Linked DNA regions of Metallumcola ferriviriculae. The protein of the gene in region 1 interacts with the protein of each later gene in a pairwise test. Links are inferred from orthologs where the notes say so. Each region holds a gene or a part of one and is shown in the gene's direction. Other genes may lie near its edges.

Evidence for each region. The genes of interacting proteins can lie anywhere in the genome.
Region 2: the proteins of MFMK1_RS02860 (region 1) and groL interact in binary tests that used the Escherichia coli proteins (3 or more experiments, as listed by UniProt). The link is inferred for Metallumcola ferriviriculae from one-to-one orthologs.

The regions. Positions count from the first base shown.
Region 1 is NZ_CP121694.1:548,031-553,765, forward strand. Bases 684-3,530 are described here. They hold MFMK1_RS02860 (ABC transporter ATP-binding protein), read left to right. Parts: upstream 684-1,685; coding sequence 1,686-2,375; downstream 2,376-3,530. Other genes in these bases: MFMK1_RS02855 (sulfite exporter TauE/SafE family protein), read right to left, coding at 742-1,506; MFMK1_RS02865 (ABC transporter permease), read left to right, coding at 2,362-3,138; MFMK1_RS02870 (anthranilate synthase component I family protein), read left to right, coding at 3,441-3,530. In the rest of the region: MFMK1_RS02850 (hypothetical protein), read left to right, coding at 1-596; more of MFMK1_RS02870, read left to right, coding at 3,531-5,027; MFMK1_RS02875 (anthranilate synthase component II), read left to right, coding at 5,024-5,596; trpD (anthranilate phosphoribosyltransferase), read left to right, coding at 5,657-5,735. UniProt on the Escherichia coli protein: Part of the ABC transporter complex FetAB, which is probably involved in iron export and enhances resistance to H(2)O(2)-mediated oxidative stress. Probably responsible for energy coupling to the transport system.
Region 2 is NZ_CP121694.1:3,465,678-3,470,099, reverse strand. Bases 1,445-4,422 are described here. They hold groL (chaperonin GroEL), read left to right. Parts: upstream 1,445-2,109; coding sequence 2,110-3,735; downstream 3,736-4,422. Other genes in these bases: MFMK1_RS17120 (4Fe-4S binding protein), read left to right, coding at 4,278-4,422; groES (co-chaperone GroES), read left to right, coding at 1,788-2,075. Outside these bases: GTP 3',8-cyclase MoaA, read left to right, coding at 1-17; cyclic pyranopterin monophosphate synthase MoaC, read left to right, coding at 21-515; MFMK1_RS17140 (MOSC domain-containing protein), read left to right, coding at 503-943; MFMK1_RS17135 (MogA/MoaB family molybdenum cofactor biosynthesis protein), read left to right, coding at 936-1,430.

The DNA.
Region 1 (5,735 bases):
GGTTTGGAATAAGGTTTGACACTGTTTTTTCGCAAATGTTCCCCGATATGATATATCGCGTGGCGGATGGTAACAGCATAGTCAATAACAACGAAGAGAATTATTATTTAGAGCGGGTATACTGGGGTGATTTCACCGGCAGGGGCAAAGAATTTTTGGTCGTAGTAAAAAGGCCCAAAAGCGAGTTGGCTCACGCAGCAGGTTTTTATAACGCTTATGCGGCAGTTTTCAACGGCGCTAACAGTGATATACTTACTTCCGTTCAGCAATTCACTGCTGATGAGGGTGATATAAGAATCTTTCACGGTGATAAACAAGATTACTTATTTTTTTCAGGGAATGTCACCTTTCAAGGTTGGAGCGAATGGAATGGAGGGCTGTTCAAGGCCGCTGCGGCTGGTTGGGAAAAAATCTGGCCTACAGAGGAAGGTTTTTGGGAAAATCAAGCGATACAGGCGGGAGGGGACAGACTAATTATTTACCGTCGAGAAACGAAACCAAGCCAAGGGGTTATACCTCAGTCCCGCTTTGTTTATGACCGAGAGCTGTTTTGGCATCCTGATGAGGAAAAGTTTCGAGAAAATCCAATTGAATAATCGCTAAACGAAAAACCCCCGAAACATTTCGGGGGTTTTTTAAAGTACCTTGGAGTGTGGTCGAATTTGTACTGGTCTGAGGTCCGACGAAAAAATTTGAGCCAATGTTTGGCAAAGGATATCCAAGAAATTACCTTCTGGCCGCTCAGGCAAACAGTTCGAATACTCCCAGCAGTTTAGCGGCCATCATTACCACTGCAATGACCAGAAACACTCGTATCCATTTATCGCCCTTGGCGACGGCAAAATTACTACCCAGCCAGCCGCCCAACCCGTGACCCACTGCCAGCGTCAAGCCCAGTACCCAGTTGACCTGGCCGCTGATGATGAATATAGCCAATGACGAAACCATGTAAATTGCCACTACAAAGACCTTAATGCTGTTGACACGTACTAAGGACATGCCGGTGATTAATGTTAGGCTGGCGATTATGATAAAGCCTACCCCCGCTTGAATAAAGCCCCCGTAGATGCCGACAAAGAAAAAAGTTATCACTGCGATTATCTTACTTTTCTTTGACAGGTTCTCTTCAGATGCCTCTAGTCGTTTTTGCGGCTGCCACAGGATAAGCACCAGCACCAGCAGCATAACCACGGCAAGAATTTTGTTAAAGACATTGTCCGGTAGAGAGATAGCTAAATTTGCACCTAAGACGGACCCCAGTACTGCCGGAATGCCCAGCATCAGACTCAATCTCCAATCAAAGAAACCCTTACGGCGGAAATTGGTAATGGCAACGATATTTTGCACCATTAGGGCAATGCGATTGGTACCGTTGGCCATCGCGGAAGGAAGCCCTAAAAAGATCAACATCGGCATAGTAAGAAGTGAACCGCCGCCGGCTAAAGTGTTTATAAATCCTGCGGCTATTCCTGTTATTAGAATTAAAATTATGTATGGTACGGGCATTTATAACTTAACTCCTTTATAATGTTTTGATAATTCATCATAACATATCAGAGCTTGGATTTGCACTAATTTGGATATTTTTAGATAAAAAGTGGGTGGCTGATTTAAAAAGCTTGAGCATTGCGGAGTGAGTGTTCTATAATGAAAAGGTATATTTTTCATATTAAGGATGTGGCATCATGGTGATTGATTTAGCAGCTAATGTTTGTCTTAAAGGCGTTACTTTTAGTTACGATAATGCGCCCCCGGTATTGGAACAGGTCGACCTTTCTTTTAGCCGGGGTTTTTATTTAATCAAAGGCCCGTCCGGTGCAGGAAAATCTACATTGCTGCGGCTGCTTTGTAAATTAGATATCCCTGTAGCAGGCGAAATCCTTTACCAAGGTGTACCGTACAGTCGGTGGGATACCGGTTTGCTGCGCACTAAGCTGAGTTACGTGCAGCAGATGCCTGTTGTCTTGCCCGGCACGGTAAAGGAAAATTTAATGCTGCCTTTCAAGTTCAATCAGCTGCGCAGCGCGCCGCGGCCCGACGATGATCGATTGCGGGAGTGGTTGGACTATTTCCTGCTGGATGGTGTCAGCTTGGATAGTAGGGCAGATAAGCTTTCTGTGGGGCAGAGGCAGAGGTTAACATTAATTCGTTCTTTAATGCTGGAGCCGGAGATGCTGTTATTGGATGAACCTACGGCTTCTCTTGACCCTCAAGCTCGGGAACTGGTGGAACAGCTGGTAGAAAAGTTGAACATGGAGCGTGGCATAGGTATCATTATGGTCAGCCATAATGATTTTGTTCCTCGGTCTGTGCCGGCGAGGCATATTTACGTTGAAGGGAAGAAAGTGGAGGAAAGAAAATATGACAGCGATTGATTTAAGTATTTATCAAATGATGTTTGCGTTAGTGTTTATTTTTGCTGCAGCGTTAAGCTCATTTTTGCTAAATTTGGGTTTGCATCGGGATATACTTTGGGGCTCAATTCGGATGATATCCCAGCTGGTGCTGATGGGTTATGTCTTGACCTATGTTTTTCAGTTGAATTCTCCCTGGTTAGTACTGCTGGTGTTTGGCGTGATGATATTTTTTGCGGCAAATATCATTAAAGGACGTGTCAAAGGAGGTAAAATTGCGTACTATTACCCTACCCTCATTTCTATGTTTTTAAGTTACATAATAGTGACTTATTTTATTACTGCGATAGTAATTAATGTCGAACCGTGGTATCAGCCACAGTACTTTATACCATTGGGCGGGATGGTTGTAGGCAATTCGATGAATGCAATTTCTATTTCTTTAGAGCGGCTTTTTTCTCAATTACGGGATAAAAGAGATTTGGTGGAGATGTATCTTACTGTAGGGGCTGATTATAAGGAGGCGTCAGCGGATATTACCCGTGAGGCAATTTCTGCGGGGATGATACCGGCCATTAATTCGTTAATGGGTATGGGTTTGGTCTTTTTGCCCGGAATGATGACCGGTCAGATACTAGCGGGTGCGGACCCGCTGTTTGCGATAAAATACCAGATTGTGATAATGATGATGGTGGTTGGCGCTACTGCCATGGGCAGCATCCTAGTTACTTTACTGGTACGCCGCCGCTGTTTTTCCCCAGATAATAGGTTATTGGTTAGATAAATATTTTTGTATTGACAATAAAGTATGAGGCAGGGTATAATTACAAAAAATTTGAAGTTGAGCTTAGAGAGTTTAGTGGAGTTTGAGTTGAGCCTAGTTGAGAATGTTTAGCAAAGCAGAGTTGAGTGAAAGGTAAATGGACTATATCGATTTTCCCCAGGAGCCACTTGGTAATGGCAGCTGGGGCACTCTGGCTTTTGTTAAAAATTCTTTTGGCTGTTAAAGCCGGTAGGTCTTAATTGACTTGCCGGCTTTTTCTAATTATTCCAAAAGGTGAATGAAAGGCGAAGGGAGAGGATTTTTTGAAAGATTTAGAAGGTGTTTCAAATTTTTACCCATGTGCAGGAAGCACGTACCCGTTGGAATTTGACTGCGCGCCCAAATGTTTTCCTGATATAGAGGAATATGTGCGGCAGGCTGGCAGGCAGCAAGTTGTTCCTGTTTATACGGAAATTAGCCAGGATGAACTAACCCCGGTAACCGTTCTGATGAAGCTGGGGCAGTCGGACCATTCATTTATTTTGGAAAGTGTGGAAGGAAATGAACAGATTGCCCGTTATTCATTTATCAGCAATGACCCGTATCTGATATTTAGCGCTTCGGGCGGAAATGTGTCTATAGGTACGGCGGAAGCAAGGGACAGTTTTCCTAACCGTGATTTCAGCTGGAAGAAAAAGGAAAATGCGGAACCGAGACAAGAATTGCAGCAGTTGCTTAATAGCTATACTGCCGAACCTTCTCCCGACTTACCGCGTTTTTTTGGCGGCGCGGTTGGTTATTTCGGCTTCAATGCGGTGGGTCATTTTGAAGAGGCACTGGCAGGCCTTTCGGGGCAAACGGAATTTGCTGATGTGCATATGGTTTTTACTAGGTCTGTTTTGGTTTTTGACCACTTAAAAGGTACCGTAAAAATAGTGATCAATACGCTGCCCGGTGCAGTTCCCCAGCAAACATACAGGCGTGCCCGGGAGCTGATTAAGAAAGTTTTACTCAGATTAAAAAAGAGCGTTAACCTGCCCGCGGTGGAAACACAGAAACATGCCGAACCCATTGAATATAAAAGTAATTTTACCAGAGAGGAATTCTACCGGGTAGTGGCCCAGGCAAAGGAATATATCAACAACGGGGATGTGTTCCAAGTGGTTTTGTCTCAGAAATTCACCCTAGCGGCAGACTTTGACCCATTGGTGCTTTTTCGTTGTCTGCGCGTAGTTAACCCTTCGCCCTACATGTTTTACTTGAATTGTGGCGGGACGGCTCTTACAGGGGCTTCCCCGGAAATGCTGGTACGCTTGGAGGGGGGAGAGGGAAGTGTTAGACCTATTGCGGGTACCAGGCGGCGGGGAAAGGATGGGGATGAAGATAGGTCATTGAGCAAACAATTGGTTGAAGACGAAAAAGAACAGGCAGAACATTTGATGCTGGTCGATTTAGGTCGCAATGACCTGGGGCGAGTGTGCACTTTTGGTTCGGTTGTGGTGAAAGAATTCGCTAAAGTAGAGTATTTTTCTCATGTAATGCATCTGGTATCAAGGGTAAAGGGGAAAGTTATGCCTGGGGTAAAGCCGTTGGATGTGTTGGCAGCTGCATTTCCGGCGGGTACTGTGTCCGGTGCGCCAAAAATTAAAGCAGTGGAAATTATCAACCGACTTGAAAAAGGATGTCGAGGGCCTTATGCGGGTTTGGTGGGGTATATTTCCTTCACCGGACAGATGGACACCTGCATCAATATTCGTTCGGTCACCTTATCCGGAGGTAAGGCATTGGTGCAGTCGGGGGCGGGGATTGTGGCGGACTCCCGTCCGGATTCGGAATTTCAGGAGACCTTAAATAAGGCCCGGGGAATGTTCGAGGCAATAAGCATGGCCAGGGGTGTGAAAGCAAGGTGAGGGTCCTGATAATCGATAATTATGATTCCTTTACTTATAACCTTGTGCAGATGTTTGGAGAATTGGGCGCTGCGGTAGAGGTAAGGCGTAATGACCGGGTGACTATTACAGAAATAAGAAGGATTCAGCCTCAATGTACGGTGGTTTCACCCGGACCGGGGCGACCTGAAGATGCGGGTATATCCATCAATATCATTAAGGAATTTTACAAAACCATGCCTATCATGGGGGTATGTTTAGGGCATCAGTGCATTGCCGCAGCTATAGGGGGAAGGGTGGAGCGCGGTAGAGGGCCGGTACATGGCAAAGTCTCCTCAGTAGTCCATTCAGGGGAGGGGATTTTTAAGGGGCTGCCCAATCCCTTTTCTGCAACCAGATATCATTCATTGGTAGTGTTGGAAGAAGGACTATCGCCAGAATTAAGCATTGTTGCCAGGGCTGAACTGGGTGAGGTGATGGCGATAAGGCATCTGCATTACCCCCTGTGGGGCCTGCAATTTCACCCAGAATCATTTTCAACCGCAGTTGGTAAAATGCTGATTAAAAACTTCTTGGCAGTGGTGCAATGAGATTAGTCCCAGTAATGGGAACGGAGTTTTTTAGCTAAGCGGAGGAGAGGAGAGACCAGTATGCAAAGGACGATAAACAAATTAGTGGATGGGCAGCATCTGGATAAAGAAGAGGCCCAAGAGGCTATGAGTTTGATTA
Region 2 (4,422 bases), 2.9 Mb from region 1 along the record:
ATACCATAGGGGGGTAAAGGATGGAGCTTACTCATTTTGACGAGCAAGGACGGGCAAGGATGGTGGATGTCTCTGAAAAGGGGGATACCAGGCGGGTTGCGGTAGCGCGGGGTAGTGTAATGATGAAGAAGGCAACTTTAGAACGCATTGCCCGGGGACAAGTAGCCAAAGGAGATGTATTAGGGGTAGCTCGGGTGGCAGGGATTATGGCTGCCAAGAAAACCGGGGAGCTTATACCTATGTGTCATCCATTAATGCTCACTTCTATCGAAGTTGATTTCAAAATTAATTCACAAGAAACCAAGGTGGAGATAGAGGCCCGGGTGGGGACCACCGGTAAAACCGGGGTGGAGATGGAAGCACTAACGGCGGTGTCGGTTGCTGGACTAACTATTTATGATATGTGTAAGGCTGTTGATAAAGCCATGATAATTGAGGCGGTCCGGTTAGTGGAAAAAAGCGGCGGTAAAAGCGGGCATTTTAAGCGAGAGGGTGAAGAAGAGTGGGGAAAATAATAGCGGTGTGTACCAGTGAAAAGAAAGGTGAACGTAAGAAAAATGTAGGGGAAGCGGCTTTTCAGGTTAATCACGGCATAGTGGGGGATGCCCACGCCGGCGATTGGCATAGGCAGGTAAGCCTTTTGGCTGTGGAAAGTATTAAAAAGATGCAGGACAAGGGATTGGATGTAGGCCCTGGGGATTTTGCGGAAAACATCACTACCGAAGGCATAAAAGTAGCAAAATTGCCGGTGGGGACCAAGGTGAGATTAGGAGATGAAGTGCTCTGTGAGGTGACCCAAATAGGCAAGGTCTGCCATGACCGCTGCGCTATTTATTATCAGGCGGGTGACTGTGTTATGCCTAAAGAGGGGATATTTGTCAAAGTGCTTGAAGATGGGAAAGTCAGGGTAGGCGATGGATTGGTGGTGGTGAAGGATGATTAAGGTTGGCATCATTACCGCAAGTGACAAGGGTTCCCGGGGGGAAAGAGAAGATAAGAGCGCGCCGGTAATTAAAGATATGGCCAGACAGATAGGCGGGGAAGTAATTCATTACGTTATTGTCCCTGATGAGCAGACTGAATTGGTAAGGTCAATGAAGTATTGCGCTGATGTACTTAAGCTTGATTTGGTTTTTACCACCGGGGGCACCGGTATGAGCCCTCGGGACATAACCCCCGAAGCAACCATGAGTATAGTTGAAAGGTTAGTACCGGGGATCCCGGAAGCGATGCGTATGCGTAGTTTGGCGGTTACCGACAGGGCTATGCTTTCTAGAGCGGTTGCGGGCATCCGCGCCGAGACATTGATTATTAATCTGCCGGGGAGTCCCAAAGCGGTAAAGGAATGTTTGGATGTGATTCTACCGCCGTTAAAACATGGAATAGAGATTCTGCGAGGTGACACTGGAGAATGTGGTAGTAATATATAACAAATGAACTGCTCAACGCGCCACTAAATGGGACTTGGGATGAAATTTTTGAGATGATTGTATAAAACTTACCTTAATTGGTAATATTTTTTCATGAGGTGGTAACAATAAATAATGCCGTTCAGTGTTTTTTTAGTCAAAATCCCAGCTAATGTAAGATAAATAAAGATTTGCATAGATTTAACAAGGAAATAAGAGGAAATAGACTGTAAACGGGCAATAGTTTCGTGAAATGGCCATAGACAATACTTGCATAGAAGCCAAAGCTTGATTATTATTAGTATTGTTGGATGTTAGCACTCACTAGCGGTGAGTGCTAATAATAAATATCATATAATAGAAGGAGGGTTTGTTGTAATGAACATCAAGCCATTAGGTGACAAAGTAGTGATTAAGGTGTTAGAATCTGAGGAGAAAACGGTCAGTGGTATCGTTTTGCCGGATACTGCCAAGGAAAAGCCTCAGGAAGGCGAAGTTGTTGCAGTAGGCAGCGGTCGTGTGCTGGAAAATGGTGAAAAGGTAGCCTTGGAGGTTAAAGAAGGCGACAAGGTAATCTACTCCAAGTATACGGGCACTGAGGTAAAGCTGGATGGCAAGGAATACTTAATTTTGGCTGGAGAACACATATTAGCAAAAGTTCAATAAAAAAGAGAAGGTTTAATTTAAGGAGGGAATTAATTTGGCTAAACAGATTGTTTTCCGTGAGGAAGCTCGTCACGCCTTAGAGCGGGGCGTAAATGCACTTGCAGAAGCAGTAAAGGTTACTCTTGGTCCCAAGGGTAGAAATGTTGTTTTAGAAAAGAAATTCGGTTCTCCCACTATCACTAATGATGGTGTCACTATTGCTCGGGAGATTGAACTAGAGGATCCCTTAGAGAATATGGGAGCGCAGCTTGTCAAAGAAGTTGCTACTAAAACTAATGATGTTGCCGGTGACGGTACTACTACTGCTACTTTATTGGCGCAGGCTATTATCAGAGAAGGTCTGAAGAATGTGGCTGCCGGTGCAAACCCGATGGTCTTGAAAAAAGGTATCCAGAAAGCTGTAGAAAAAGCAGTCGAGGAATTGAAATCCGTCAGCAAACCTATTGAAAGCAAGGAAGCTATCGGTCAAGTAGCATCCATTTCCGCAAATGATGCTGAAATCGGTCATTTGATTGCTGAAGCGATGGAAAAAGTAGGAAAAGACGGAGTTATTACTGTTGAAGAATCCCAGAGTATTGGTACTTCATTAGATGTGGTTGAAGGTATGCAGTTTGACCGGGGTTACATATCTCCTTATATGGCAACTGATACTGAAAAAATGGAAGCTGTGCTTGAAGAACCGTATGTTTTGATTACCGATAAGAAGATTTCTGCTGTTAACGATATCTTGCCGGTACTGGAGAAAGTTGTTCAATCCGGTAAGGCATTGGTTATTATTGCTGAAGACGTAGACGGCGAAGCATTGCCTACTTTGGTAGTTAACAAGCTGAGAGGCACCTTTACTGCCGTGGCCGTGAAGGCTCCCGGTTTCGGTGATCGCAGAAAAGCAATGCTGCAGGATATCGCCGTGTTAACCGGTGGTGAAGTGATTTCCGAAGAACTTGGCTTGAAGCTAGAAAACACTACTTTAGAGATGCTGGGCCGTGCTCGTCAGATAACTATCAGTAAAGAAGATACTACCATCGTGGAAGGCCGCGGTTCTGGCGATGAAATTGAAAAGCGTATTGCTCAAATTCGCCGTCAGCATGAAGAGTCTACTTCGGAGTTCGACAAGGAGAAACTGCAGGAGCGTCTTGCGAAATTGGCGGGCGGGGTAGCTGTTATCGGTGTTGGTGCCGCCACAGAGACTGAAATGAAAGAGAAGAAGCTGCGTATTGAGGACGCTTTAGCCGCTACTCGTGCCGCAGTAGAAGAAGGTATCGTGTCCGGCGGTGGCACAGCTTTTATTGATATCTTACCTTCCTTGGATGGCATTGTACTTGAAGGTGACGAGATGACCGGCGTAAACATTATTAAGAAAGCTTTGGAAGAGCCGATACGTCAAATTGCAGCTAACGCTGGTGCCGAAGGATCTGTGATTGTAGAAAAAGTCAAGGCTGGCGACAGGGGTGTTGGTTTTAACGCTATGACCGGCCAATATGAAGATATGATTGTTGCCGGAATTGTTGACCCTGCCAAGGTTACCCGTTCTGCACTGCAGCACGCAGCAAGTATCGCATCCATGCTGCTGACGACTGAAACTTTAATTGCGGACATTCCGGATGAAAACGATAATGCTATGGGCGGAATGCCCGGCGGCGGAATGCCACCAATGATGTAAGATAAGATTTACTTCTAAACCCTATCCTTTTTCGGGATGGGGTTTTATTTTTTTATAATTATAGGAAAAATTTGTATATTTATGCGGAAGAAAAAGGCATGGAAAAAATTCAGCTACGTAATTGGCTCTCAAAATGATATTCGTATCAAAATGAGAAATCATTAAAATCAAGGGTTTTCAGTAATTCGTCTCATTTTGCGAGCTTACATACAGGGATACAATTTTTTTAAAAAGTGCTAATTGTGTATTGATGCCATAAAACCCTGTTATTCACAGTAGGCTACTAGTTAGTTTATTTCTTCGATAAGTCGCGCGGGAATGCTGACGCTGCGGCCTTTGGGCCCGCTGCTCCTTAGGTGAGGGAGAGTGCTTATTGTATAAATTTTTAGAATATGTTACCTTTGGCATAGATATTGCTTAGAGATAGTAGTGAAAGCTAAAGTATCCAAATGCAAGGGTGATGAGTATCTGAAGAGCTGCTTAAAGGTTGGTCTAAGAATTTATAGAAACAGTAAAATTACTAGAATTAGAGGTGGTATCTTATGGCAAGAACAATATCCCCATTAGAACCAACTGAAATAAAGGTGAAAAAAAATTGGTGTAAGGCATGCGGCATCTGCATAGCCCTTTGCCCCCAGCAAGTGTTAAAGGCTGATGAACGGGGCAAGGTAGTGGTTTCCTATCCGG